Regions from separate parts of the Janthinobacterium sp. RA13 genome, predicted to be linked through region 3. Evidence: predicted binding sites of a transcription regulator. Region 3 holds the regulator's gene; each other region holds the start of a gene.
The links. The regulator sigma-54, encoded in region 3, starts transcription at its own class of promoters, with help from an activator protein. The targets are predictions, from matches to a motif close to TGGCANGNAANCTGCTTT.

Region 1 (7,072 bases), 490 kb from region 3:
CGCCAATTCCCCACATTTTGTTTGGCGTTGAAGCGCGCATTGAACACCGTATAGCCGGGCGCCGGTTTTTCGATGTTGCTGTCTTCCGCGTAGACCTGGTTGCTGGCCAGGCTTTCCAGCGCCGCGCCAAAACGGTCGAGCGTGTCTTTCCAGGCCAGTTCCGCGAACAGATTGGCGCTGGGCACGCCCGGCAAGCGGCTGCCTTCGCGCACGCTGCCAAACGCCTGGTCATACACGGCGTGCAGGCTGGTGAGGGCTACTTTTGTCGTGAAGCCATATGGCAAGTTCGAGTCCAGCGACACTTCCATACCCTGACGCAAGGTTTTACCTGCATTGCGATAGCTGGTGCGCCCGCCGCTGGACTTGTCGACCACCAGCTCGTCGTTGGTCTTGATCTGGAACACGGCCGCGTTTACGTGGGTGTTGTTGGCGATTCTGGCCTTGATGCCCGCTTCCAGGTTGGTGCTGGTGGCCGGTTTCAGCTGGTAATTGAAGCCGCCACCGGTGCCCGAGTAAAACAGTTCATTCAAGGTGGGCGCTTCGAAGCCGCGCGCGGCGCTGGCGTAGACGTTGACGTTCGGCGTCAGTTTATACAGCAGACCCAGCACCGGTGTCGTGTGGCTGAACTCCAGGCTGCCGCTGTCGTTGCCATTGCCGAGGAAATGGTCGTCGACCGCCACTTTCATCTTGCTGTAGCGCAAACCTGCGCTGAGCAGCCATGGGCCGCTTTGCCATTCCGCCTGGATATAGGGATCGAGGCTGGAGACGACATTTTGCTCGTCGCGGCGCAGCTTGCCTTTTACGCCAAACGTGTTGCCGATGTAATTTTCATAGCCCGTGCGGTCGTCGCTGGAGCGGCCGTAATCGATGCCGATGGTCGTGCTCAGCTTGCCGCCTGCCAACTGGTTCACGTGCAGCCAGTTGGTGTCGATGCCGTAGAACTCACGCTGGAAGTCGACCACGCCGCCTGAATGGCTGGGCGGTGCCTGGAAGCCTTTGGTAAAAGCCTGGTACTGGATCACGTCGCGGTTGCCGCCATACACCATCACATGCAGGCGGTCGTCGCCGAACGACTGTTCATAGGTGGCGCCGATTTGCTGGTGGTCGATACTCTTGCGCGTGTTGTAGCGCTCGGCCAGGGTGCGCTTCGGGTTCTGCGTGTCGCTCGCATCGGTTTCTCCGGCGCGCGGGTCGCGGGCAAACGTGGCCCAGGTGGCGCCCAGCGGATCTTGTGTGTTGCCCTGATGCAGGCTGTTGGCGACGATGGTCAGCTTGCTGTCCGCCGTCGGCTTGACGGTGATCTTGCCGAACGCCTGTTCGCGCGTGGCGGCGCTGTGGTCGCGGAAACCATCGGTGCGGAAGCGCGAGCCGTCGAGCACGTAGCCGATGCCGCCTGCCTGGCCTTGTGCCGTCAAGTCCACCTTGTTGGTGCCGTAGCTGCCGCCCGTCACATTCAATTCGACGGACGGGGGATTTTGTCCATCTTTGGAAAACAGCTGGATCACGCCGCCCGAATGGTTGCCGTAGATGGCAGAAAACGGTCCGCGCAGCACTTCGATGCGCTCGGCCGTATCGAGGTTGAACGTGGCGGCCTGGCCCTGGCCATCGGGCATGCTGGCGGGAATGCCATCGCTGATCAGCTTGACGCCGCGCACGCCGAAGGCCGAGCGGGCGCCGAAGCCGCGCGACGAGATCTGCAAGTCTTGCGCGAAGTTCTGGCGGTTTTGCACAACCAGCCCTGGCACGGCGGCCAGCGCTTCCGACGCGTTGACGCGGATTTGGCCATCCTGGATGCGGGCGCTGTCGACGACGTCGATCGAGGCCGGCACTTCCTGGCTGGGGTGGGCGATGCGGCTGCCGCTGACGACCACCGTATCCATCAGTTGCCCGTTGGCCAGGTCAGCTGCCTCGGCGGCAAAGACGTGGGGGGCGAGGGTGGCGCTGCCGGCGACAAACAGGCTGGCGATGGTGTTCAGGCGGAAACGATGCTGCATGCGGATTCTCCAATGTGAATAAAAGCCTGCTTTGGTCGCGTGCGCGGCGCAGGTCTGCATAGTTGTATCAAGCAATATGCCTGCCATGTCTCCATTGGTGGGCTGAAATTATACGCGTGTCAGTGGCACGGCGTTTGCATGCAGCAATGTTCAGATGCGCCGATGCCGCGCGCTTTTCCTGTGTTTTGCCATCGAAAGGTGATTATGCCCAACTTCTTCCTGCGCTTGCGCCAAGTTTTCTGGCTGTTGCCTGCGCTCGCCAGCACCGCCGTCCAGGCCGCTCCCTTTGCCTATGTTCCTAATGAAAAATCGGGCACCTTGAGCGTGATCGATACGGCGACCGACCAGGTCGTGCGCCAGATCGCCGCGGGCAAGCGTCCGCGCGGCATCGCCGCCGACCCCAGCGGGCGGCAATTGTTTGTCACGGACGCGGCCAACAGCGCCTTGCTGCTGATCGATAACGCTGGCGAGGCGCCCGTGCGCACGGTGGCGCTGGGCAAGTCGCCGGAAGGTGTCAGTGCCTCGCAAGATGGTAGTCATGTGGCCGTGGCCGTCGAGGAAAACAATAGCGTGGCCTTGCTCGACGGGCATACCGGCAGCTTGCTTGCCGATATCAAGGTGCACGGACGTAACCCGGAACATGCAGTCTTTAGCCCGGATGGGCGCTGGCTGCTGGTCAGCGCGGAAGAGGCCGAGCAAGTCGACGTCATTGATGTGGCACAACGCCGCCAGGTCGCGTCCATTGCCGTGGGCTTGCGCCCGCGCGGCATCGGTTTCAGTCCGGACTCGGGCCGTGCCTACGTGGCGTGCGAACTGGTCAATGCCGTCTACGTCATCGACATGGCCGCGCGCAAGGCCATCGCCACCATTCCTGCGGGCAAGAATGCGAATGGCATCGCCGTCCATCCCGGCGGCAAGCAGGTGTATGTCTCGAACGGTATCGACGGCACGGTGATGGTGATCGACACGGCCAGTCATCAGGTCACGGCCACCATTCCCGTCGGCAAGCGCCCGTGGAATATGGCCATCACGCCCGATGGCGCCAAGCTGTACGTGGCCAATGGCCGCTCGAACAGCGTTTCCGTCATCGACACGGCCAGCGCGCGCAAGGTGGCCGATATTGCCGTGGGCGAATTGCCATGGGGCGTGGTGATTCGCTAGTGGCACAGGCGCAGGTGTTCCAGTCTGGTACACCTGTTCCATTGTGCAGCGGCTCAAGCCCGGGCATGCGCTGAAAAGCGGGCCGGTATTGACACCGCGCCCTTGCAACAAGGGTAAAACCGGCTAAGTTTGTAGTGGGATGGCGAGCTGGCACGGCATTTGCGGAAGACTCCGTGTACTCACCCCATCTGTACCAGGACGTTTGACTTTAATTAAGTAATTCCATTCTAATTAACCCGATAGAGGACGACATGAATCTCGCAGATATCAGCAAACTGGGCGTAGCCAATCCCTTCAAACAACGCTATGACAATTACATCGGCGGTCAGTTCGTTGCCCCAGTAAAAGGTGAATACTTTCCCAACATCACGCCGATCACCGGCTTGCCGTTTTGCGAAATCGCCCGCTCCACGGCGGAGGACGTCGAGCTGGCCTTGGACGCCGCGCATGCCGCCAAGGATGCCTGGGGCAAGACCTCGCCTGCCGAGCGCGCCAATATCCTGAACCGCATCGCCGACCGCATCGAGCAGAACTTGAGCCTGATCGCCACGGCGGAAACCATTGACAACGGCAAGCCGATCCGCGAAACGATGAATGCCGACATTCCGCTGGCCATCGACCATTTCCGTTATTTTGCCGGCTGCATCCGCGCGCAGGAAGGTTCCGTCGCGCAAATCGATGCGGAAACCTATGCCTACCACTACCACGAGCCGCTCGGTGTCGTGGGTCAGATCATTCCATGGAATTTCCCGATCCTGATGGCCGTGTGGAAACTGGCGCCAGCCCTGGCTGCTGGCAATTGCGTGGTACTCAAGCCGGCCGAGCAGACGCCAGCGTCCATCATGGTGTTGATCGAGCTGATCGGCGACCTGCTGCCGCCGGGCGTGTTGAACATCATCAATGGTTTCGGCCTGGAAGCGGGCAAGCCGCTGGCGTCGAGCAAGCGCATCGCCAAGATCGCCTTTACGGGCGAAACGGGCACGGGTCGTTTGATCATGGGTTACGCCGCGCAAAACCTGATTCCCGTCACCCTGGAGCTGGGCGGCAAGTCGCCGAACATCTTCTTTGAAGACGTGATGGATGCGGACGACGAGTATTTCGACAAGTGCCTGGAAGGCTTCACCATGTTCGCGCTGAACCAGGGCGAAGTATGCACCTGCCCGTCGCGCGTGCTGATCCAGGAATCGATCTACGAGAAATTCATCGAACGCGCCCTGAAGCGCGTGGCGGCCATCAAGCAGGGCAACCCGCTTGACTCGTCCACCATGATCGGTGCGCAGGCGTCGCAGGAGCAGCTGGAAAAAATCCTGTCCTACCTCGACATCGGCCGCCAGGAAGGCGCCGAAGTGCTGGCCGGCGGCGAGCGCAACACGCAGGCGGGCGACCTGGAAGGCGGCTACTACGTGCGTCCGACCGTGTTCAAGGGCAATAACAAGATGCGTATCTTCCAGGAAGAAATCTTCGGGCCCGTCGTGTCCGTCACGACCTTCAAGGATGAGGCCGAAGCGCTGGCGATCGCCAACGACACCTTGTACGGCCTGGGCGCCGGCCTGTGGACGCGTGACGGTTCGCGCGCCTTCCGCATGGGACGCGCCATCCAGGCGGGCCGCGTGTGGACCAATTGCTACCACCTGTATCCGGCCCACGCCGCGTTCGGCGGCTACAAGCAATCGGGTATCGGCCGCGAAAACCACAAGATGATGCTCGATCACTACCAGCAAACGAAGAACTTGCTGGTGAGCTATAGCCCGAAAGCGCTGGGCTTCTTCTAAACCGGTACACGCGCCGCGCTTGTCGTCCGGGCGCGGCGCGCAGAAAGGGATGCCATGAGTGCAGCAATTGCCCGGGTGGTCGCCACCGATGCGGCGCTGGAAATGATGGACAAGTTGCGCCAGCGTCACGGCCCGCTGATGTTTTTCCAGTCGGGCGGTTGCTGCGACGGCAGCGCGCCCATGTGCTACGCGCTGGGCGAGTTCGATGTCAGCGACACCGACATCTATCTCGGCAATTTGAATGGCACACCGTTTTACATGGGACTCGAGCAATTCGAGTACTGGGAGCATACCCAGTTGATTATCGATGTGGTCGATGGCAATGGCGGCATGTTTTCACTCGACAACGGCACGGGCAAGCGCTTTTTGACGCGCTCGCGCCTGTTCACCGATGAAGAGTGCGCGCTGTTGCATGCCCAGCCGCATGAGCACCGCAAGACTTGACACACACACATACTAATAAAACAGAGGGAGATGATTGTGCAGAAAAAAATCATGGGGATACTCGTCGGTTTGGGATTGGCATCCTTGGCCTCATTGGCCCAGGCGGCCGACGTGGGCAATGTCACGAATGCCATGCTCGACAGCACGGCGAAGAATCCGGCCAGTGTCCTGTCGTTTGGCATGGGCACGCAGGGCCAGCGTTATTCGCCGTTGACGCAAATCAATGACAAGACCGTGGCCAAGCTGGTGCCGGCCTGGTCGTTCTCGTTTGGCGGCGAAAAGCAGCGTGGCCAGGAATCGCAGCCGCTGATTCACAACGGCAAGATGTTCGTCACGGCCTCGTATTCGCGCATCTTTGCCGTCGACTTGAAAACGGGCGCCAAGCTGTGGAAATATGAGCATCGCTTGCCGGACGGCATCATGCCATGCTGCGACGTGGTCAACCGCGGTGCGGCCCTGTACGGCAACCTGGTGATTTTCGGCACGCTCGACGCCTACCTGGTGGCGCTGGACCAGAACACGGGCAAGATCGTCTGGAAGGAAAAAGTCGACGATTATGCGGCCGGCTACTCGATGACGGCCGCGCCGCTGATCGCCGAAGGCTTGCTGCTGACGGGCGTGTCGGGCGGGGAATTTGGCATCGTCGGCCGGGTCGAAGCGCGCAATCCGATGACGGGCGACCTCGTGTGGACTCGGCCAACGGTAGAGGGACACATGGGCCACCGCTACGACAAGGATGGCAAGGCCATCGATAACGGCATTTCGGGAACGGTGAACAAGACCTGGCCGGGCGACTTGTGGAAAACGGGCGGCGCCTCGACGTGGATGGGCGGCACTTACGATCCGCAAACCAAGCTCGCGTATTTTGGCACCGGCAACCCGGCGCCATGGAACAGCCATTTGCGTCCCGGCGACAATCTGTACTCGTCGTCCACCGTGGCGCTGGACGTGAAAACGGGACAGATCAAATGGGCGTATCAAAACACGCCGAACGATGCCTGGGATTTCGACGGCGCCAACGAGTTCGTCACCTTCGACATGGATGGCAAGCGCTACGGCGGCAAGGCCGACCGCAACGGTTTCTTTTATGTGATCGACGCCAGCACGGGCAAGCTGCAGAACGCCTTTCCGTTTGTGAAGAAAATCACCTGGGCCAGCAGCATCGACCTGAAGACGGGCCGGCCGAACTACATCGCCGCCGGCCGCCCTGGCGACCCGACCAAGGGAGAGGAGGGCAAGAAGGGCACGACCGTGTTTGCCGCGCCCGCTTTCCTCGGCGCCAAAAACCAGATGCCGATGGCGTACTCGCCGCAAACCAAGCTGTTCTATGTGCCGGCGAACGAATGGGGCATGGATATCTGGAATGAGCCGATCAGCTACAAGAAGGGCGGCGCTTTCCTCGGTGCCGGTTTCACCATCAAGCCCTTGTTTGACGACTACATCGGCGCCATGCGCGCCGTCGATCCGAAGACGGGCAAGATCGTGTGGGAAATCAAGAACAACGCGCCGCTGTGGGGCGGCGTGATGAGCACTGCCGGCAACCTGGTGTTCTACGGCACGCCGGAAGGCTTCCTGAAAGCCGTCGACGCGAAGACGGGCAAGGAACTGTGGAAATTCCAGACGGGCTCCGGCGTCGTGGCGCCGCCCGTCACCTGGCAGGATGGCGACACGCAATATGTAGCCGTCGTTTCCGGCTGGGGC
Region 2 (7,072 bases), 2.8 Mb from region 3:
GACCACCGTGTTGGTGGTGCCCAGGTCGATGCCGACCAGGAAGGCCGGCTGCACCTTCGCGCCGCGCATGCTTATGGTTGCGGCGTGCCGCGCACGTCGAATTCCACTTTCCAGCGCTCGGCACCGTCAGGGGACACGGCCAGCAGTTCCAGGGTGCCCGCTTCCGTCACGCGCGCGTGCAGTTTGACCTGCACCACGTCGCCGGCCGACCGGCCTTCGGCGGACAAGGTCGCCTGGATTTCGCTCAGTTCCTGCAATTCATCGGGACCCCAGAAGTCGAGCAAGTTGCCGATCTGGTCGTTGCGGCGCGTGGACGAGGCGAAGAAGCGGAAGTGCACGGGTTCACCCACGACGAGGCCGAATTGCTGGCCCGGCAGTTCCAGTTCGCTGCCTTCTTCCATGCCGAACGGCGCCACGCACAGGGCCTGGATCGGCGGTTCCATGCCGGGGATGGCCGGCATGGCCGATTCGATGGCGACATAAAAGGCGCTGGCCGTGCCGCCGCGTATGCGCACGCCATGGCCGCGCCGCACGTAGCTGTAATAGGCCGCGCCGCGCGCGACGGCCAGGTCCAGGTCGGCCCCGGCCAGCATGCGCGCCGGTTCCGCGCCTTCCATGTACAGCCAGTCGTTGACGGTCGCCATGATGCGCTGGACCAGCAAGTCGGATTTGAAGACGCCGCCGTTGAACAGCACGGCCGTCGGGTGCAAGAAGCTGGCGCCGTCCGCCTGGCGGCCCGCAAAGCCTTCCAGTTCGCTGGTGGCCGCCACTTGCCGGCCCAGGAAGGCGGCCAGGTGGCGCGTGATGGCCGCGTCCTGCGCATACGGCAAGCCCAGTTGCGTCAGGCCGGCGCGCGTGCGCACGGCAGGGCGGCTCGATGCTTCGACCTGCGGGAAGAAACCGTCGAGGATGAAGGTGGATACTTCCGCGCGCGTGAGTTCCGTGCGGATGGAGCCGCCGATCAGTTTCGAGCCGCGGCTCGGCACGACGATCGGCGCCGTTTCCATGCCGCTGTCGGCCAGCAGGCTTTCCTTGGCGCTGCGGCAGCCATAAGTGAGCGCGCGCATTTGCCAGGCGTCGAGCTGGGTGCCGTTGGCGGCCAGCTTGCGCGCCACCAGGTGGGCCAGCGCCAGATCCATATTGTCGCCGCCGAGCAGGATGTGTTCACCGACTGCCACGCGATGCGGTTCCAGCACGCCGTCGCGTTCGAGCACGGCGATCAGCGAAAAGTCGCTGGTGCCGCCGCCCACGTCGACGACCAGGATGATGTCGCCCGGCTTGACTTCCTTGCGCCAGCGGCCTTCGCTGGTCTGGATCCAGCTGTACAGGGCCGCTTGCGGCTCTTCCAGCAAGGTCAATGAGGTGTAGCCGGCCGCCTGCGCCGCTTCCATCGTCAGCTCGCGCGCGGCCGGGTCGAACGAGGCGGGAATCGTCACGGTGATTTCCTGCTGCGCGAACGGCGCTTGCGGGTGGGCGTTGTCCCAGGCCTGGCGCAAGTGCGTCAGGTAGCGCGTGGCGGCCGTGATGGGCGAAATGCGCGCCACTTCGGCCGGCGCGTCGTTCGGCAGGATGGCTGCGCGGCGGTCCACGCCCGGGTGGCACAACCAGCTTTTCGCGCTCGACACCAGACGGATCGGCGTGGTGGCGCCTCGGCTGCGGGCCATTTCGCCGACGACGAACGGCGCTTCGGCTTCCTCGGTAACCCAGGGCAGGGCCAGGTCGCCCGCCGCCACTTCATCGGCGTGCGGCAGATAGACGAACGACGGCAGCAAGGAAAGCTCTTCGACGGTGCCCGGCGCCGACAGTTGCGGCACTTTCAGCACGCCGTGGCTGGATTGCTCGCCGTCGCTCTCGACCAGGTTCACATACGACAGGGCGCTGTGGGTGGTGCCCAGGTCGATGCCGATGGCGTAGCGCGGGGTGTTGTTCGTTGTGTCGTTCACAGTTCCACCTCGGCCGGTGCCAGGATGGCGGCGTCGTGCTGCTCGCTCAGTTTCGGCAGGCGCACGCTGGACGCGCGCCAGCCACGATGGCTCAATGTACCCGTGAATGGCGCTGAACCGACGACGTTGCCCGTCAGGCGTACTTGCGCGCTGTCAAAACCCTCTTGCAGGACGATGCGGCTGCCCTCGGCTTCCTGGCGCACGGCCTCGATGGTGAAGTATTCGCGCATGACCTTGGCGCAGCCTTCATGCACGACGCGGGCGGCAGCACCGATGTCGGCATCGGCATGGCTGCCCAGGTTTTCCTGGGTGAAGTCGATCAATCGCGCTTCGCGTTGCAGCAGGGCCAGCAATTGCAGGGCGGCGTCTGGCGTCGCTTCTTTCAAAATGATGGGTGCGGCGGCTGGCGTCGGCACGGGCGCTGGCGCAGGTGCCACTGGCGCGACGGGAGCGGCTTCGGGCAGGGACAGCTTTTCCACGCGGGCCGCATAGGCGGCGTCCGACAGGGTGCTGAAGAAGGCGCCGAAGGCCAGCGGGACACGGCGCCAGAACGATGGGTGGGACGATGATGTGCTCATAGGGAACTCGTTTCTCTGATCTGTAGGGAGGCGTCGGCGGCGCGCCCGGTGGCGGGGCCGCTTCGCAGGGCAGTGCATGTGCCGGGTCTATATGGCCGGCTGCGTTTGCCCGCATGATACCAGCTACCGGGCCGGCGCCAAAGTCGCCGCCCCCCGCGCAGAGAGCCTGACGCGTGGATTTTCTTTGTTCCTGCGCAAGGAAACGCTCGATTTCATGCTGTTTCGTCTAGAATCGCGCATTATCTTTTTGCATGACCTGGATGCCATGTCTACCGACTTTTCCATCTATCTAGCCAGCAGCCTGTATATCGACAGCGACCATCCGGCCGTGCGCGCCAAGGCAGCCGCATTGGCGGCAGGCGCGGTGGGCCACGCCGCCATCGCGGCCCGCTGCTTTGCCTTTGTGCGCGACGAGGTGGCCCACAGCTGGGACTACCAGCGCAATCCCGTCACTTGCCGCGCTTCCGACGTCTTGCAGCATGGCACGGGCTATTGCTATGCGAAGAGCCATTTGCTGGCCGCGCTGCTGCGCGCCAACGGCATTCCTGCCGGCCTGTGCTACCAGCGCCTGGCCGTCGGCGAAGTGGGGCCGCCGTTTTGTCTGCATGGCTTGAATGCCGTGTATCTGCAGGACTTCGGCTGGTACCGCATCGATGCGCGTGGCAACAAGCCCGGCGTCGATGCCGCCTTCACGCCGCCGCGCGAGCAGCTGGCCTTTCCCGTGCTGGCGCCCGAGGAACGCGACTTGCCGGAAATCTGGGCGGAACCGCTGCCGCAGGTGGTGGCGTCCCTGACCGGCCATGCGACGGTGCAGGACGTGGCGGCGCACTTGCCCGATATTGAATTGTTGCCTCTGCAAAAATAATCCAAAGAAAGAAACCATGAAAAAAATCTGTATTGGCCTGATCGGCCTGATGTTGCTGGCCGGTTGCGGCAGCAAGGGCGAGAGCGGCGGGCAGTCGAGCGCCGCGCGCCTTGAGGGCAAGGAAAAGGGCAGCGAGTTTCTTGCCTATGAACATAATGTCAGCGTCGATACGAATGAGGCGCAAGTGCGGCCCCTGTATGAAAAGGTGGTCGCCGCCTGCAAGGCCGACACGGAAAACGGCTGCTTGCTGCTCGATTCCAGCGTCGACAGCGGCCGCTATGTGCATGCGCGCATCAGCATGCGCGCCAAGCCGGCTGGCATCAAGAAGCTCGTCGCGCTGGTCACGGCCGAAGGCGACGTCACCAGCCAGGGCACCAAGGTGGAAGACCTGGGCCGTCCTGTGCTCGATAGCAAGAAACGCCTGGAAATGCTCAAGCAATATCAGGCGCAATTGCAAGACCTGGAAAAGCGTTCAGGCACGAACGTCGATGCCCTGATCAAGGTGAGCAAGGAACTGGCCACCGTGCAAGTGGAGCTGGAGCAGGCGACGGCGGCCAATGCGCTGTTGATGCAGCGCATCGACACGGATTTGCTGAACGTCGTCATCAGTGCTGAAGGCAAGCAATCGTTCTGGCGGCCCGTCAAGCGCGCGCTGGGCAATTTCACGGAAAACCTGTCGGAAGGCGTGGCCAACGCCATCACGGCCATGGCGTACATTCTGCCGTGGCTGATCGCTTTTGTGCTGCTGTTCCCGCTGGGACGCAAGGGCTGGCGCCGCCTGCGTGGAGCGCCGCGCAAGGATTGATGCCGGAATTGTTGCGTCCGGCGCACCGTTTTACGGCAATTTGAAACCTGGCTGCACAGTCCTTGTGCAGCCAGGTTTTTTTTCGTGCGGCAAAAGCCGCGTGCACCATGGCGGACACCTGCTGGTGCTGGCATGCATTCTGCTTTAACAACATCGTATGCCCAGCTTTGATCCCACGAACCCATCACAGGAGTCCCCATGTCACGACGCATCATCCTGAAAGCGGCCGCCGCCGGCGCCCTGGCCCTGGCCACGTCCACTTATATGCAGGCAGCCCTGGCCGCCGATACGATCAAGGTGGGCATTTTGCACTCGCTGTCGGGCACCATGGCCATTTCCGAAACGTCGCTCAAGGATGTGGCGCTGATGACGATTGCCGAAATCAATGCCAAGGGTGGCGTGCTGGGCAAGAAGCTGGAAGCCGTCGTCGTCGATCCGGCGTCGAACTGGCCTTTGTTCGCGGAAAAAGCGCGCCAACTGGTGGCGCAGGATAATGTAGCTGTCGTGTTTGGCTGCTGGACGTCCGTGTCGCGCAAGTCGGTTTTACCCGTGTTCAAGGAACTCAACAGTCTGCTGTTTTACCCGGTGCAATATGAGGGCGAGGAGCTGGAAAAGAACGTGTTTTATACGGGCGCGGCACCGAACCAGCAGGCGATTCCCGCCGTCGAATACCTGATGAGCAAGGATGGCGGCGGCGCCAAGCGCTTCGTGCTGCTGGGCACGGATTACGTGTATCCGCGCACCACCAACAAGATCCTGCGCGCCTTCCTGAAAAGCAAGGGCGTCAAGGATAGCGATATCAGCGAGGTCTACACGCCGTTCGGCCATGCCGACTATCAAACCATCGTCGCCAACATCAAGAAGTTTTCCACGGGCGGCAAGACGGCCGTCATTTCCACCATCAATGGCGATTCGAACGTGCCGTTCTACAAGGAACTGGGTAATGCCGGCTTGAAAGCCACGGACGTGCCCGTCGTCGCGTTTTCCGTGGGCGAGGAAGAGTTGCGCGGCATCGATACCAAGCCCTTGCTTGGCCACTTGGCGGCGTGGAATTATTTCGAGTCCGTCAAGAATCCCGTGAATACGGCCTTCATCAAGCAGTGGAAAGCCTATGCTGTGGCGCAAAAGCTGCCGAACGCGGGTTCGGTCGTGACGAACGACCCGATGGAAGCGACCTATGTCGGCATCCACATGTGGGCGCAAGCCGTGGAAAAAGCCAAGTCGACCGATACCGACAAGGTGATCGCCGCCATGGCCGGCCAGAGCGTCAAGGCGCCGTCGGGCTTCACCCTGACCATGGATGCGACCAATCACCACCTGCACAAGCCCGTGATGATCGGCGAGATCAAGGCTGATGGGCAATTCAATGTCGTGTGGAAAACCAAGGAACCGATACGCGCCCAGCCGTGGAGCCCGTTCATCAAGGGCAATGAGGGCAAACAAAAGCTGTAAAGAGCCACGCCAGCGCCATCGGGCAATGCGTCCGGTGGTGCCGACCATCAACGCTTTTCCGGGATATCAATGAGGCTATTCACATCGCTGCTGGTCTTCGCCTGCCTGTGCCTGTCATCCATGGCCCAGGCCGCCATCGATCCATCCTTGCTCAAACCGCTGGCCGGCGACGACCCCGATGCCAGGGTCGCCGCCGTCGCCCAGATCGCCGCCCTGGCCACGCCCGAGGCTGCCAAGGTGCTGCAAGCCTTGCAGGACGATCAGTTATATGCCGCGCCCGACGGCAAGGTGTATATCGTCGATGGCGAGCAGGCGGTTGACCCCGCAAGCGGCCAGAACGTGCCGATGCCGGAAGGCATCGATGGCGTGATGGTCAACAACCGCTTGCGCTCGGCCGTGGCGGGCGCTCTCTCGGGGTTGAAGCTGCTGGCTTCCGAGCGGAGCACGCGCCTGGCTGCCGCGCAAGCCTTGCAAAAGGCGGTCGATCCCGCGCAAATCCCCTTGATCCGCACGGCGCTGGGGCGGGAAAACGATGCTGAAATTAAACAACTATTGCAAGTGCTGATCGCCAGCGCCAACCTGCATGCGCCCGATGCGGCCACACGCAAGCAAGCTGTGCAGGCGCTGGCCGGCAGCAGCGATGCCCGGCTGCTGCCCGTGCTGCAAGCCATGCTGGACAAAGGGGGCGAGCCCGACGAAGCCGTGCAGCTGGCCGCCATCGAGACTATGCGCCAGATCAAGGGACGAGTGGCGCGCATGGAATTCGCTGGCAATGTGTTTTACGGCATCTCTCTGGGCAGCGTGCTGCTGCTGGCCGCCTTGGGGCTGGCCATCACGTTTGGCTTGATGGGCATCATTAACATGGCGCATGGCGAATTGCTGATGATAGGCGCTTACACGACGTATCTGTGCCAGCTGTTCTTCCGCAACTTCCTGCCTGGCCTGCAGGATGCGTACCTGCTGGCGGCGCTACCGGCCGCCTTCCTCGTCGCCGGGCTGGTGGGCGTGGCGCTCGAGCGCACGGTGATCCGCTGGCTGTACGGGCGGCCGCTGGAAACCCTGCTGGCCACCTGGGGCATTAGCCTGATCCTCATGCAGGCCGTGCGCACGATCTTTGGCGCGCAAAACGTGGAAGTGGCCAATCCGGCCTGGATGTCGGGCGGCGTCACCGTGCTGGGCGGCCTCGTGCTGCCGTATAACCGCCTCGCCATCATCGGCTTTGCCGTCGTTGTCGTGGTGGCCGTGTGGTTGATTTTGAACAAGACACGCCTGGGCCTGTTCGTGCGGGCCGTCACGCAAAACCGCCGCATGGCCGATTGCGTAGGCGTGGCCACGGGCAAGGTCGACATGCTGACCTTCGGCCTCGGTTCCGGCATCGCGGGCCTGGGTGGCGTGGCCTTGTCGCAGCTGGGCAATGTGGGACCGGACC
Region 3 (7,072 bases):
CGCAAGGTCGTCATCCCCGTCGCCGCCGGCCGCAACATCGCCGTGCTGCTGGAAGCGGCCGTGCGCAATACGATTCTGCAGCTGCGCGGCATCGATACCTTGCAGGAGTTCATGGAGCGGCAACGTTTGGCAATGAGTGGCGATTAATTACCGGGGTCCGACCCGACGGGTCTGACCCCACATTGACGCCAATGGCAACAATTAAATACAAGCAATGCTCGAACAATAATTGCAATAATTTGTAAAGATAATTGCCTTGGGAGCAGAGCGTCGATCTTTATTGTATGATCGGCGTATGCATATCGTCCTTATCACCGGAATATCCGGCTCCGGTAAATCCGTCGCGCTCAATGTGCTGGAAGATACCGGTTACTATTGTGTCGACAACCTGCCACCGGCCTTGCTGCCCAGCCTGGTGCAAACCCTGCTCGACGAAGGTACACCGCAACTGGCCGTCGCCGTCGATGCGCGCAGCGCCGAGTCGCTGACCAGCCTGCCGCACAATGTGGCCCTGCTGCGCGACCAGGGGCACGACGTCAAGGTCATGTTCCTGACGGCCACCACGCATTCGCTGGTGGCGCGCTTCTCGGAAACGCGGCGCAGCCATCCGCTGTCGCACGAATTGCGTCCGAACCAGAATCCCGCCAGCCGCCGCACCCTGATCGAGTGCATCTCGGAAGAACGCGAGCGCCTGTCGGCCATTGAACAACTGGGCCATGTGATCGACACGTCGGAATTGAGCGCCAACAAGCTGCGCGCCTGGATCAAGGATATCGTCGCCTCCGAACGCGCGCCGCTGACCCTGTTCTTCGAATCGTTCGCCTTCAAGCTGGGCGTGCCGCTGGACGCCGATTTCGTCTTCGACGTGCGGGCCTTGCCGAATCCCTATTACGACCTGGCCCTGCGCCCCCTCGACGGACGCGACGCGCCCGTGATCGCCTTCCTCGACGCGCAGCCGAGCGCGCTGGAACTGCTGGCCGACATCCGCGCTTTCATCGAAAAATGGTTGCCGTCATTCAAGTCCGACAACCGCAGCTACCTGACGGTGGCCCTCGGCTGCACGGGCGGCCAGCACCGCTCCGTATACATGGCGGAACGACTGGCGCAATACTTCGGCCCGAATGAACGGGTGGTGCTGCGCCACCGCGAGCGCTCCTAGTTAATCCAGGTGGCGCAGCGGATGCGCTTGAGCCGGCCAGACGGGGGCAAAGAAGCGCGCCACCATGGCAGCGTCGACGTCGTCCAGGCTGGCGGGGTTCCAGCGCGGCGCATTGTCCTTGTCGACCACCAGCGCGCGCACGCCTTCGAGCACTTCGCCATGCGCGAAGTTATGGCGCACCACCGTGCGCTCCAGACGCAGGCAATCGGCCACGCCCAGGTGAGCGCCCCGCTGCAGCAATTCCAGGGTGACCGACATCATCAAAGGAGAGCGCAAACGCATGGCCGCCAGCGCCTTGGTGGCGAATGCACTGCTGTCCTGCGCCAGCGAGGCCATGATGGTCGCCACCGAACCCGCGCCGAAATGGCGATCCAGCGCCGCACGCGCCGTCGCCAGGGAAGATACCCCCGCCCCGGCCTGGAACGGTGCCGCCAGCGCCTTGACGGCTACCGGCAAGGCCTCGCCCGGCGTCGAGTCGAACAGGGCCAGCAGCGCCCCCATCTGCGCCTCGGGCAGGAACACATCGGCCAGGCCCGTGTACAGGGCGTCGGCCGCGCTGATCGTCAAGCCCGTCAAGCCCAGGTACAGGCCCAGCTGGCCGGCCAGGCGGGACAGGAAATAACTGCCGCCCACGTCAGGGAACAAGCCAATATTGACTTCCGGCATGGCCATGCGTGTGCGGCCCGTGACGATACGCAGGCGGTTGCCGGGCCCGGCTTGCGCCACGCCCATGCCGCCGCCCATCACCACGCCGTCCATCACGGCAATATACGGTTTCGGATAGAAATGAATCACATGATTTAAGGCGTATTCTTCCGTAAAGAAATCTTCCAGCAAGGCGCTGCCGCCTTGCGGCGTGGCCTGGCCCGCATCGTAAAAGAAGCGGATATCGCCGCCGGCGCACAGGGCTTTTTCGCTGCTCGATCGAATAACGACGGCGTCCACGTGCGGATCGTCGCGCCAGGCCAGCAGGACCGCGCTCAGGGCGCGCACCATCTCCAGCGACAGGGAATTCAAGGCTTTCGGACGGTCGAGCACGATGTGCCCGGTGCGGTTGCGGATGGAGGTCTGGACGAAGTCGCTCATGGCAGGCAGGAAAGAAGTGAAAGTGCAAACATTCTAGCCCTTGCGCGGGGAAGATTGCGTTCAACAGGTCCAGGCGCAAAAAAGGGCGCAAGATGTGCGCCCTTAGTTGATCACAACTGCTGGAAGCGGGTGGCCTTAAACGGCGACGACGGCGTCTTCCTCGGAGTTGTCTGGCAGATGCTTGATCGCCTCTTTACCGTGCCCTTGCACTTTGGTTTTGTATTTCATCACTTGCCTATCGAGCTTGTCGATCAGGGTATCGATCGCGGCGTACAGGTCGTGCGCCAGGCTTTCCACATAGACAGTCTTGCCACTCAAACGCAGGTTGACTTCAGCCTTTTGACGTTTTTCTTTCTCTTTGAGGTTATCCACGGTCAGAATCACGGCGATATCGATAACTTGATCGAAATGACGTTTCACGCGCTCCAGCTTCGTTTGTACGTATTCACGGATGGCTGGTGTCACTTCGAGATGATGTCCGCTGATGGTGAGATTCATACACACTCCTAAAGATGATCGGGTTCGTGCGGTCCATCCTATCCGGCCCGCAGAGGAACCGAAAAAAACTTACAAACACTTACGCAGGCTCACTGGCGGAATTTTCAACGCTTCCCGGTATTTGGCAACAGTACGTCGCGCAATCACCATGCCTTGTTCCCCCAGCATGTCCGCAATCTTACTGTCGGATAAAGGATTTTTAGGGTCTTCTGCTCCTGTCAGTTGCACGATCAATGCCCGTATCGCCGTCGATGACGCTTCGCCCCCCGCTTCGGTGGCGACGTGGCTACCAAAGAAATATTTCAACTCGAACATGCCGTGCGGGGTCAGCATGTACTTTTGAGTTGTTACCCGCGAGATAGTACTCTCGTGTAAACCCAGTGTATCAGCTATTTCACGGAGCACAAGGGGGCGCATGGCAACGGCCCCATGCGAGAAAAAGTTCTTTTGTCTTTCTACTATCGCCTGTGCCACGCGCAGGATGGTGTCGAAGCGCTGGCGCATATTCTTGATCAGCCACTTGGCTTCCTGCAACTGTGCGCCCATGGCGCCCTCGCCCTTGCCCTGCTTGAGCAGGTTGGCGTACATGGCGTTGACGCGCAGGCGCGGCATGACGTCGTTGTTCAGGGTCACTTGCCAGCCATTGCGCGCGCGCTTGACGACGACGTCAGGCACCACGTAATCGGACACGTCCGAGGCGAACACGGCGCCCGGATGCGGATTGCACTGGCGAATCACCGTCTGCGCTTCGCGCAAGTCTTCCTCGTCGCAATCGAGGGCTTTTTTCAGCTTGTTGAAATCGCGCTGGGCAAACCAGGCCAGGTGCTTTTCCACGATGACGAGGGCCATGCGCCGCGTCACCATGGCGATGTGCGGCAAGCGCTTGATTTGCAGGGCCAGGCATTCGGACGCATTGCGCGCGCCCACGCCGGGCGGATCGAAACTTTGCAGCAGCGACAAGGCCGTGCGCATCTCGTCGGCGTCGATTTCCAGCTCTTCCGGCAGGCGCGCCAGGATGTCGTCGAGCGACTCTTCCAGGTAGCCATTGTCGTCGAGCGCGTCGATGATCAGCTCAACCAGCGCGCGGTCGCGCAATTCCAGCACCGTCACGCGCATCTGCTCCATCAGGTGCTCGCGCAGAGTGCAGTGATGGGCTTCCAGCTGTGGACGCGAATCTTCATCGTCCGGCGCCTTGCCGCGGCTCGCCTCGCTCCAGTCGCTGTCGCCGCCATCCGCGGCAGCCGGACTGTCGCCCGCCTCGCCATCAAAGGTTTCCGCTTCGGCCGGCGCGGCGGGCGCTTCCTGGCCTGGCGGCTGGGGCGGCGCTTCGGCCGGCGCGGCCGTGGAACTCAAGGCGCCGTCGGACAGCAGGCGCAGCGAACGGTCGAGCGGATCGTCTAGGCGTTCGAGCAAGGGATTGTCCGTCAGCAATTGCTCTAGTTCCTGGTGCAATTCCAGGGTAGACAATTGCAACAGGCGTATCGATTGCTGCAACTGCGGCGTCAGTGCCAGGTGCTGCGAAGTGCGCAGCTGCAATGATTGTTTCATTGGCTCACATGCGGAAGTGTTCGCCCAGATAGACCCGGCGTACCGACTCGTTCGCGATGATGTCGTCGGGGCGTCCCGACGCCAGCACCGAGCCCTGGTTGATGATGTAGGCACGGTCGCAGATACCCAGCGTCTCGCGCACATTATGATCGGTGATCAGCACGCCGATATTGCGCTCCTTCAAGAAACGCACGATGCGCTGGATCTCGATCACGGCGATCGGATCGACGCCCGCGAACGGCTCGTCGAGCAGCACGAAACGGGGATCGGTGGCCAGCGCGCGGGCGATTTCCACTCGGCGGCGCTCGCCACCCGACAGGGACAGGGCCTGGTTCTCGCGCAGCTTTTCAATTTGCAAGTCGGCCAGCAATTTGTCCAGGCGCTCCTCGATCTCGGCCTTCTTCAAAGGACGGCCTTCGACGGTCTGGATTTCCAGCACGGCGCGGATATTGTCTTCCACCGTCAGCTTGCGAAAGACGGACGCTTCCTGCGGCAGGTAGGACAGGCCCATCTGCGCGCGGCGGTGGATCGGCAGGCTGGAAATGTCCACGCCGCTGATATCGATGCTGCCGCCGTCCGACGGCACCAGGCCGACGATCATGTAGAACGAGGTGGTCTTGCCGGCGCCGTTCGGGCCCAGCAACCCCACCACTTCGCCGCATTCGACTTGCAGCGAGACATCATGCACGACTTGCCGCTTGCCATAGGTTTTTTGCAGACCGCGAACGATCAGGGTGCTGCCGCAACGTGTATTTTCCATTATTTCTTTCCTGGCGCGGGCGTGGCCGGCGCTTTCTCCGCCGCCGGCGCCTTGGTCTTCGGCTGGATCACCATGCGCACGCTGCCGCCATCGGGCGTGCTGGTGCCGCTGTTGGAATTTTCCATCGCAAACACTTCCTTGCGGCTGTCATACGAGATGAAGGCGCCGTTGGCCACGTCGGTGACTTTCGTGCCTTCCAGGCGCGTCAACTTGGCCCGGGAAAACAGTTTCACCACTTCCGTCTTGTTGTCGTATTCCACGCGCTCCGCTTCGCCTTCGACCCACAGGTCGCCCGCGCCATCGCGCTTCTGACGGAAGGTGGCCAGCTTGCCGGGATCGGCCCAGAAGGTAATGAACTGGTAGCCTTGCGGATCTTCCGTGATCAGGGCCCGGCCCGCCTTCATGGTCAGGGTGCCTTTCACCAGCACGACGTCGCCCGTCAGGGTGCGCACCTGCTTGACGTCATCGACGTGGCCGCTGCGTGCCGTGATGACGGCTTCCTTCTCGGAATCGGCCTTCTCGGCATGCGCCACGCCCATGATGGCCAGGGAAAATACGGTCAACAGCAAGATCTTCTTCATAGTATGGTTTCCTTGTTTCATTCTGTCATTTTGCCGCCGCGGCCGGGCGCGGTTTCGGCGGGAGGACCATGCGCAGCGCATTCTGCACTTCCACCACGCCGGTGGCGTTATTGGCCTTCATGCCGACGCCATTGAGGCGCGAGGCGCCCGTCAGGATATCGACAGGCACGTCCGTTTCCATTCTTTCCTCATCCGGGAACACCGTCAGCGCTTCCGTCCTGACCGTCAGGTTCTGCGCCTTCGGGCTGGCCACGCGGTCGATCACGACCTTGCGGTGCAGTTGCAGCCGGGTATTGTCCTGGTCGATATGCGCCAGTTCCGCATTCATGTTCAACGGCGGCATGCCTGGCGTGAGCTTGCGCACGAAGGGCTGGTCGATATCGGACGAATCGTCGGCCGGATAATGCGTGAGCTTGGTGCCCGACACGATATAGCTGGGTTTGCCCGTCAAATCCATGCGCACCAGGCTGAAATTGGTGATGAAATAATCGGGCTCATCCAAATGTTTGCTGGCCTTGATGTCCTGGCTGTTCTTGTTCATCACTTCGAGCAGCCAAAAGCTGGCCAGCGCGACAACAACCGCGCCCAGCAGGGTAAAAATCGTGCGCCAGCGATGGGCGCCTCCTGGCTTACGCATAGGGTTTCACTCTTTCCAATATCACTGGCGGCAAGGCGCGCCTCACTCCAGGAACGGCGCCATGACGCGCGCATAGTTGTCCTGGGCGCGCAGCAGGAATTCGCAGATCTCGCGCACGGCGCCGCGGCCGCCGCCGGCCTGCGTCACATGGTGCGCCAGGCCCTGCGCTTCCGGGCGCCCGCCCGGCACGCTGACGGCAAAACCGACGCGCTTCAGGATGGGCGCATCGATGACGTCGTCGCCGATATAGCCGCATTGCTCTTCCGTCAAGCCCGTCAGCGCCAGTAGTTCGCGAAACGGCGTCAGCTTGTCGTGGCCGCCCTGGTGCACATGGGTAATGCCCAGGTCCTGCGCGCGGCGTGCCGTGATGGCCGAGCGGCGCGCGCTGATGATGGCCGTCTGCACGCCCGATTCCTGCAGCAGCTTGATGCCCAGGCCATCATACACATTAAACGTTTTCATCATCTCGCCGTCCGGGCCGAAATGCAGGCTGCCGTCGGTGAGCACGCCATCGACGTCAAAGATCATCAGTCTGACCTTGGCCGCGCGCGCCAGGTTGTCCGCTACGCTGTCCATCAAATCACCTTCGCTTGCGTCAGATCATGGATATGCAGCGCGCCCACCAGCTTGCCGTCGGCATCGACGACCAGCATCTGGTTGATGCGGAACTGCTCCATCACGGCCACGGCATCGACGGCCAGGCGTTCGGGCGCGATGCTGCGCGGCTGCGCATGCATGACGTCGCGGATCGCCACTTGCGTGAAATCCTGCACGCGCTCGAACATGCGGCGCAAGTCGCCATC
Region 4 (7,072 bases), 2.7 Mb from region 3:
GCTCGGTCTTGATGCCGCGTGCAACTTGCTCCAGCGCGTCATATTCATCGGTTGTTAATTTCTCGTTCTTCATTACTTTTCCATAAAAGGCCAGGTGTTCGGCCCCCATGGTACGCGCCCCGCTGCGCATCGGCAACAGGCAACGTGAATCAGTCTCCGTCCGCGCGGCGAACGGATGGCTGAAAGACGGGCTGGACAGCCCTTATTTATAGCTGCGCAGCAGCAGCCAGGCCAGGCCGCAACCCGCCACGGCGCCCGCCAGCGCCAGCGCCAAAAGGTTTTTGCTGGTGATCACAGGCCGCCGGCCCAGGTAGATTTTGTTATGCAAGGAATTGCCCACGATGGTCTCCTGTACAAGAATTTTTATGATGTCTCATTATAAGAACAGAATCGTGACGGCCGCATGACACTCGACAGTTAGCGTTTGATTTGTATCCAGTCGGCAACATTTATTGACGTTTTTGTTGTTTAAATGGCGTGGCGCCGGCGGCCGCCCCGCAGTCCATTTCCGATAGGAAATAAACGCGGCGCGCGTCCCCCCTCCGCAGGCCATGGCGCGGTGCAACGGTCCGAAAACCACTCAATGCATTTTCACGGGCGGCGGCGGCGGCGGCGTCGGCTCCTCGACCGGCACGGGATCAATGTGGGGCGGCTGTTCCGGCGGCGGCGTGAGCGGGTCGCCTTCCGGCGGTGGCGGCATATCGGGTTCGGGCGTGCTGTGCGCACGCAACGGGTCAAGATGGAATTGTGGCTGCATGGTGGCCTCCTTTGCCCCACTGTAGCCGATGCGGCCAAATCCTGGCGCCCGCCAGCGGCACGCTGCAGGGAACTAAACGGCGTGGCGCCACTCCAACTTGACAAGCATCCCCTCCAGCTACGAGTGCAAGCGATTTCCATGGCGCGCAAGAAAATCCTCTTTATGGCCGAGGCAGTGACCCTGGCCCACGTCGGCCGTCCCCTGAGCCTGGCCCAGGGCCTGGACGAGGACAAGTACGAGGTGCATTTTGCCTGTGCCGACGGCTATGACTTTTGCTTCAAGCAAGCGCCCTTCCGGCGCTGGCGCATCGACAGTATTTCATCGCTGCAATTTCTGCAGGCGCTGGCGCACGGCAAGCCCGTCTATACGGAAAGTACGCTGCACGCGTATGTGGAAGACGACTTGCGCCTGCTCAATGCCGTCCAGCCCGATCTCGTGATCGGCGACTTCCGCCTGTCGCTGTCGGTCAGCGCGCGCCTGCAGCGCATTCCCTACATTACCGTCAGCAATGCCTACTGGAGTCCCTGGGTGCGCCAGCACTACACGGTGCCCAGCCTGCCTCTGACAGGCATGCTGCCCATCTGGCTGGCCGATCCCCTGTTCCGCCTGATCCGCCCGCTGGCCTTCGCCTCGCACGCCGTGCCCCTGAACCGCGTGCGCCGCCGCCATGGCCTGCCATCCTTGGGCAGCGACTTGCGGCGCATCTATACGGATGCCGACCGCACCTTGTACGCGGATATTCCGCAACTGTTTCCGCCGCAAGCCATGCCGGCCACGCACGACTACCTGGGCGCCGTCATCTGGGCGCCGCCGCTTGATTTGCCCGACTGGTGGCAGCGCCCGGAACTGAGCAGCGGACGGCCCATCATCTATGTCACCCTGGGCAGCTCCGGCCAGGGGCAATTGCTGCCACGCGTGCTGCGCGCGCTGGCGCCCCTGCCCGTCACCGTACTGGCGGCCACGGCCGGCACCATCCGCGTCGACGCCGTGCCGCCGAATGCCTATGTCGCGCCCTTTCTGCCCGGCGACGCGGCCGCCCGGCGCGCCAGCCTGGTGATCTGCAACGGCGGCAGCCCCACCAGCCAGCAGGCGCTGACGGCGGGCGTGCCCGTCATCGGCATCGCCAGCAACCTCGATCAATTCCTCAACATGCACGGCATCGCCGGGGCCGGTGCCGGCCTGCTGCTGCGCGCCGACCGCTTCCAGGAAACCGCCCTGCGCCATGCCGCCACGCGCATGCTCGACGATGGCCGAGCCAGGTTGGCGGCGCGCCAGCTGGCCACGGCCATGCGCGACTATGTGCCAGGGCAACGCTTGCTGCCCCATATGCACGCCCTGCTGGGCTCTTTGCCACCAGGCGGCCTGCCTTGACGGGCGGCGTCGGTTTTTCTTACAGAGCGTCCGGCAACACCTGCAGTACGTCAACAAAAGCACGCCAAGTCCTTGATTTCAAAAGAACCTCATGCGTTGGCATGGAAGTCGCTTAGATCTGGCCATGAGCACCTGCCGACAGGACTCAAGCAAGACTTCCAGACTCACTCAACCACGAGGTGAATACAATGAAACTCTCGAAACTGAAACTGCTCCCGGCCGCAGCGGCACTGGCCATGCTGTGCGCCGCCGGTAGCGCACAGGCGGGCGCCTACGGCTATTCCTACAACAACATCTTCGGCCTCGTGATCGCCGTGCCAACGGGTCAGATCACGGTGGCCAACAGCACCACCATCTCGCGCAGCACGGCCACCCTGAATGGCGTAAGCGTCATCAATGGCGGCTCCGGCTCGCTCGATGCCCCGCGCGCCAACGTCGGCGCGGTCACCAAGGGCGAGAACGATTTCACGCAACAGGGCCCTCTGGGCAACTACTCGCGTGGCGATGCACAGATCGTCAGCACGCAATTCCCCTCGTTCCCCGCCGGCTCCACTTCCACGCAGGTCGTCAACGTGGCCGAAGCCCACCTCGACGGCCCAGCTGGCACGGCCGATGCCTCCGGGCGCAACGGCTCGACCACGGGCTTTTCCGTCGATTTCATCGTCGGCTCACCCACGGCAACCTTGAGCTTTGACTTCCTGGCCTCGCCCTTCATGCAGGTCTTCCTGCAAAGCACGGTCGGCCAGCTGTCCACCGCCACGGCCAACCTGGTCGTCACCTTCACCATCACGGATGCGACCGGTGCGACGGTGTTCAACTGGACGCCCGATGGCGCGATCGGCTCGGGCATCTTCGGCGGCACTGAAAACGCCGATGGCGCCAACCTGAACACCAGCCTGGCGACCAATTTCCTCACGCGCGGCAACCTGTTCACCTACGACCCTTCCGGCTGCGGCACGCCCACGGGTACCGGTGTCGGCACGGTGTGCGGCAGCAATTTCAGCTCCGTCAGCAATGCCTTGACGGCCGGCAACTACACGCTGACCCTGAATGCGGTGGAAAGCGTGGATCTGGTGAAACAGCAAGCGACACCGGAACCAGGCACCCTGGCCTTGCTGGGCCTGGGTCTGGCTGGCCTGGGCTATGCCCGCCGCCGCAAGGTTGCCGCCTGAACCAGGCAACAGGGGGGACTTACAGGCGAGGGGCTCTCCTCGCCTTTTTTATGTGGCAAACCTGTCGGTTTTCCTTACAACGCGGCCGATCAGGAGATGAGGATTTTCATGACTATATTTTCTTGCACCCGGCTGCCAACAGTCCTCTTAGCTTTTCTGCTGCTGGCCAGCAGCGGCACTGCCAGTGCCGCCGCCTACGGCTATTCGTACACCAGTGTCTTTGGCCTGGTCATCAGCAATCCCACCGGTTCCACCAGCTTGCTCAGCAATATCGACCTGTCGCGCACCACCGCCACGCTCAACGGCAGCAGCATCATCAATGGCGGCAGCAACGAGATCGACGCGCTGCAAGCGAAGCGCGGCGCCGTTACCAAGGGAGAAAACGACTTTACCCGGCAAGGCATGGGCAACGCCTCGTATGCGCGCGGCGAGGCGCAGATCGTCACTTCGCAAATCCCCCCTTTTCCACCGGGCTCGACCAGCACGCATACGGTGAATGCGGCGGAAACCTTTCTGGCGGGCGGCGGCAGCGCCGACGCCTCGGGACGCAATGGCTCCAGCACCGCGATGACGGTCAATTTCGTCGTCGGCCAACCGGGCGCAACCCTGGCCTTCGACTTCCAGGCCCTGCCCTTCATGCAGCTGTACCTGGACGCGCTGGCCGGCACGGGATCAGCGGCTACCACCAACATGGCGCTGACATTTACCATCATCGATGAAAATGGCCAGATCGTCTTCAACTGGGCGCCCGATGGCAACCTCGGCTCCGGCATCCTGGGCGGCACCGAACTGGCCGATGCCGCCAACCTCAATACGGGCTACGCGCAAACGCCGCTCACCAGCGGCAGCATGTTTACCTACGACCCCAGCGGATGCGGCGCGCCCACCGGCACGGGCGTCGGCACGACGTGCGGCGGGCAGTACGGCGCCGTCACGGATAATCTGGCGGCGGGCAACTACACCCTCGTGTTGAACATGCTGAACAGTTCCGAACTGGCCTACGTGCCAGGCGTCACGCCAGTGCCGCTGCCCGGCACCTTGCCGCTATTGGCGGCTGGCCTGGCAGCGCTGGCTTGCCTGGCGCCACGACGCCGACGCAGACGCTGATGCTGGCGCGCGCCTCACTGCCCCGCCGCGGGCGCCACCAGCAAGTCCTGCAGCGGACGGCGCAGCGAGCGCGCACTGGCGGCCGGCCCCGCGCCTATGCGTCCGAGAAACACGGCCCGGTCAAATGCCGCCGCCCCCAGCACGGCCTGGCATTGCACGGCCAGCTCCTGCGCCATTTCCTGCATGCCATCGGTGCGTGAAAAAGTGCGCCGTTCGCGCACATAGCGGGCAAAGATCAGCGGCGTCAGCTCCGGCTGCAACTGCAGTCCCAGCTGCGTGGCCGTCAGCCAGAAACGCTGCATGGCGCGGCCGGCCGCCACGTAATCGTCGATATGGCGCGGCGGCGCCTCGGCCAGCAACACGAAATGCGCGCCGCAATACAGGCCCGGCAGCAAATCCATCTGCAGGCGCGGCGCCACGGTGCCCGCAAGCCAGGTATTGAAAAAATCCACGCGGCGCCAGCTGTGCATGACCCAGCGCATCAGGCGCGCCGTCATCGGATCGACGCCGAGCGCCTGCTCCGGGATGCGGTCGCTGCTGTAGCGCGCCCCCCATTCGATCACGTCGCGGTGTACCTTGTGCGCCTCGGGCATGGTCAGGCGCAGCTTCGCATTGTCGAACATCAGGCGCGCACAGGCCAGGCGCGCGCGCCCGCCTTCGAACCACTGCACGCCGTAGCCGGGCGGCAAACTGGCCGCCAGCGCCGCCTTTTCGCTGGCGCGCAAGCGGCGCGTGCTGAGCCGGCGCCGCTGCACGCTGCGCTGCGGCAAGAAGGCCGCCAGCGGATCGGGCGGCATGCCGGGGCTGTCGAGCAGGTGCACGTCAAACGTGGGCAAGTTGTCGGGCATCGACAGGCGCCGGCGCGCCTCCATGCGCAAGCCGTGGCTGCTGGCCGCCAGCGCCATGCTTTCGAGCAAGGCACCGAGCGACAACTGGCTGGGATGGCCGTCGAGGTCGTACACGCAGTGGCTGCGCGTATCGAAGCCATGCACGACCACGTGGCGCGGGCCCGCGACTTCAAAGCGCCACGGCTGCGTGTTGTCGCCGCTGGGGGCCCAGCGCGCCTGGTCGAGGATGTTTTCCAGCACAGAATCGATCTGCGCGATCTGCGGTGCTTGCGCCATTTATGCCCCCTGCGCCGCGCGGCGCCGCTTGATGATGGCCATCGTCAGGCGCTGCAGCGGATGACGGTTACCGCCGGGACGCCAGGTATGCACGAGCTTGTTGCGATAGGCGTCGAAATGCATGCCGTGCGGCGCCGCCATCACCTTGCCCCGCTTTAACAATATCTTCAAGGCTTCCGTGGCGGCCGCGCCTGCGCACAACTGGCAGCCCATGATGGTCGACGGCCCGCGCCGCTCTTTCAGGTTGATGGCGGACGGGTCGACCAGGTAGGGAGCGTGCAAGCCGGCCGGCGCCAGGCCGACGAGAAAGCGCAGGGCTTTTTCTTCCTCGGGCAAGTCGCCCCAGCCAAAATAATCTTCGAACGTCATGCCGCCCGGCATGAAGCTGAGCACGGCCGTGCCCATGCCCAGCGGCGCGGCCGTGATGGCGGGGATGCCCAGGCGGGCGCACGTGGCGAAGGTGGCCTGGCGCGCGGGGAAGGCGAAAAAATCCAGGCCGTCCACATACAGGTCGACACCGGCGAAGAACTCGGCCAGGTTGCTGTCGTGTATGCCGTCGGGAAATTGTTTAATCTCAAGTTCAGGATTGATGTCACGCGCCATCTGCGCCAGCACGGCCACCTTGGGCTGGCCCAGGGTGGACACCATGGCGCCGGCCTGGCGGTTGAAGTTGGCGATATCGAAGGTGTCGAAATCGGCGATGTGAAAAGCGCCGATACCCAGCCGCGCCAGGGTCAGCAAGTGCACGCCGCCCACGCCGCCCATGCCGGCGATGGCCACGCGCTTGCCGCGCAAGCTATTTTGCTCCGCCTGCGTGACCCAGCCCAGGTTGCGGGCGAACGCCGCGTGATACGAAAAACCGTCTGTCATGCTCACCTCTTCTGTGCATCCCTTGCGGACGAAAAAGTTTGGACAGGTGAGCCGGGGATAAGTTCCCCGTATGACAGAAAAAAGCGCTTAGCGCGTCAGGCGCCGCGCCGCAGGCACGCTGCGCTGTAGCGCTGCCGCTGCCGGCGCCACCGCGCCTACCTTGAACACGCTGACGATCTGCGCCAGACCCGCCGCCTGCTCGTTCATCGCCTGCGCCGCCGCCGACGCCTGCTCGACCAAGGCCGAGTTTTGCTGCGTCATGTTGTCCATCTCGACGATGGCCTGGTTGATCTGCTCGATGCCGGCGCTCTGCTCGGCGCTGGCAGAGGAAATCTCGGCCACGATATCGGTCACGTGCTGCACGCTGGAGACGACTTTTTCCATCGTCTCGCCCGCCAGCGCCACCAGTTTTTCACCGGCACCCACTTGCTCGGCGGAACTGTCGATCAATTGCTTGATTTCTTTGGCGGCCGCGGCCGAACGCTGCGCCAGATTGCGCACTTCGCTGGCGACAACGGCGAAACCACGGCCCTGCTCGCCCGCCCGCGCCGCTTCCACGGCCGCATTCAGGGCCAGGATATTCGTCTGGAAGGCGATGCCGTCGATGACGGCGATGATGTCGCCGATCTTCTTCGACGAGGCATTGATGGCGCCCATGGTGTCGACCACCT

Region 1: FG13_RS23750 (beta-propeller fold lactonase family protein) is a predicted target of sigma-54. The motif match lies at 2,118-2,135, and genes of this name have one in related genera.
Region 2: urtA (urea ABC transporter substrate-binding protein) is a predicted target of sigma-54. The motif match lies at 4,320-4,337, and genes of this name have one in related genera.
Region 4: FG13_RS09295 (EDSAP-1 family PEP-CTERM protein) is a predicted target of sigma-54. The motif match lies at 2,226-2,243, and genes of this name have one in related genera.

Annotation. Positions count from the first base shown of each region.
Region 1 covers NZ_JQNP01000001.1:5,345,618-5,352,689, forward strand. Annotated here, with positions in the region: gene FG13_RS23745 (TonB-dependent receptor family protein) at 1-1,994, opposite strand, end outside; gene FG13_RS23750 (beta-propeller fold lactonase family protein) at 2,199-3,155, shown strand; gene adh (aldehyde dehydrogenase) at 3,407-4,927, shown strand; gene FG13_RS23760 (DUF779 domain-containing protein) at 4,982-5,371, shown strand; gene FG13_RS23765 (PQQ-dependent methanol/ethanol family dehydrogenase) at 5,423-7,072, shown strand, end outside.
Region 2 covers NZ_JQNP01000001.1:2,019,280-2,026,351, reverse strand. Annotated here, with positions in the region: gene FG13_RS08845 (Hsp70 family protein) at 1-69, opposite strand, end outside; gene FG13_RS08840 (Hsp70 family protein) at 72-1,943, opposite strand; gene FG13_RS08835 (DUF2760 domain-containing protein) at 1,940-2,521, opposite strand; gene FG13_RS08830 (transglutaminase-like domain-containing protein) at 2,787-3,386, shown strand; gene FG13_RS08825 (DUF4349 domain-containing protein) at 3,403-4,191, shown strand; gene urtA (urea ABC transporter substrate-binding protein) at 4,390-5,643, shown strand; gene urtB (urea ABC transporter permease subunit UrtB) at 5,713-7,072, shown strand, end outside.
Region 3 covers NZ_JQNP01000001.1:4,852,562-4,859,633, reverse strand. Annotated here, with positions in the region: gene hprK (HPr(Ser) kinase/phosphatase) at 1-147, shown strand, start outside; gene rapZ (RNase adapter RapZ) at 296-1,159, shown strand; gene FG13_RS21480 (enoyl-CoA hydratase/isomerase family protein) at 1,160-2,245, opposite strand; gene hpf (ribosome hibernation-promoting factor, HPF/YfiA family) at 2,381-2,743, opposite strand; gene FG13_RS21470 (RNA polymerase factor sigma-54) at 2,813-4,291, opposite strand; gene lptB (LPS export ABC transporter ATP-binding protein) at 4,296-5,051, opposite strand; gene lptA (lipopolysaccharide transport periplasmic protein LptA) at 5,051-5,632, opposite strand; gene lptC (LPS export ABC transporter periplasmic protein LptC) at 5,658-6,269, opposite strand; gene FG13_RS21450 (KdsC family phosphatase) at 6,312-6,845, opposite strand; gene FG13_RS21445 (KpsF/GutQ family sugar-phosphate isomerase) at 6,845-7,072, opposite strand, start outside.
Region 4 covers NZ_JQNP01000001.1:2,113,754-2,120,825, forward strand. Annotated here, with positions in the region: gene FG13_RS09285 (hypothetical protein) at 1-73, opposite strand, end outside; gene FG13_RS30645 (hypothetical protein) at 203-340, opposite strand; gene FG13_RS30650 (hypothetical protein) at 581-757, opposite strand; gene FG13_RS09290 (glycosyltransferase) at 896-2,128, shown strand; gene FG13_RS09295 (EDSAP-1 family PEP-CTERM protein) at 2,317-3,300, shown strand; gene FG13_RS09300 (EDSAP-1 family PEP-CTERM protein) at 3,409-4,407, shown strand; gene FG13_RS09305 (nitroreductase family protein) at 4,422-5,531, opposite strand; gene FG13_RS09310 (ThiF family adenylyltransferase) at 5,532-6,401, opposite strand; gene FG13_RS09315 (methyl-accepting chemotaxis protein) at 6,489-7,072, opposite strand, start outside.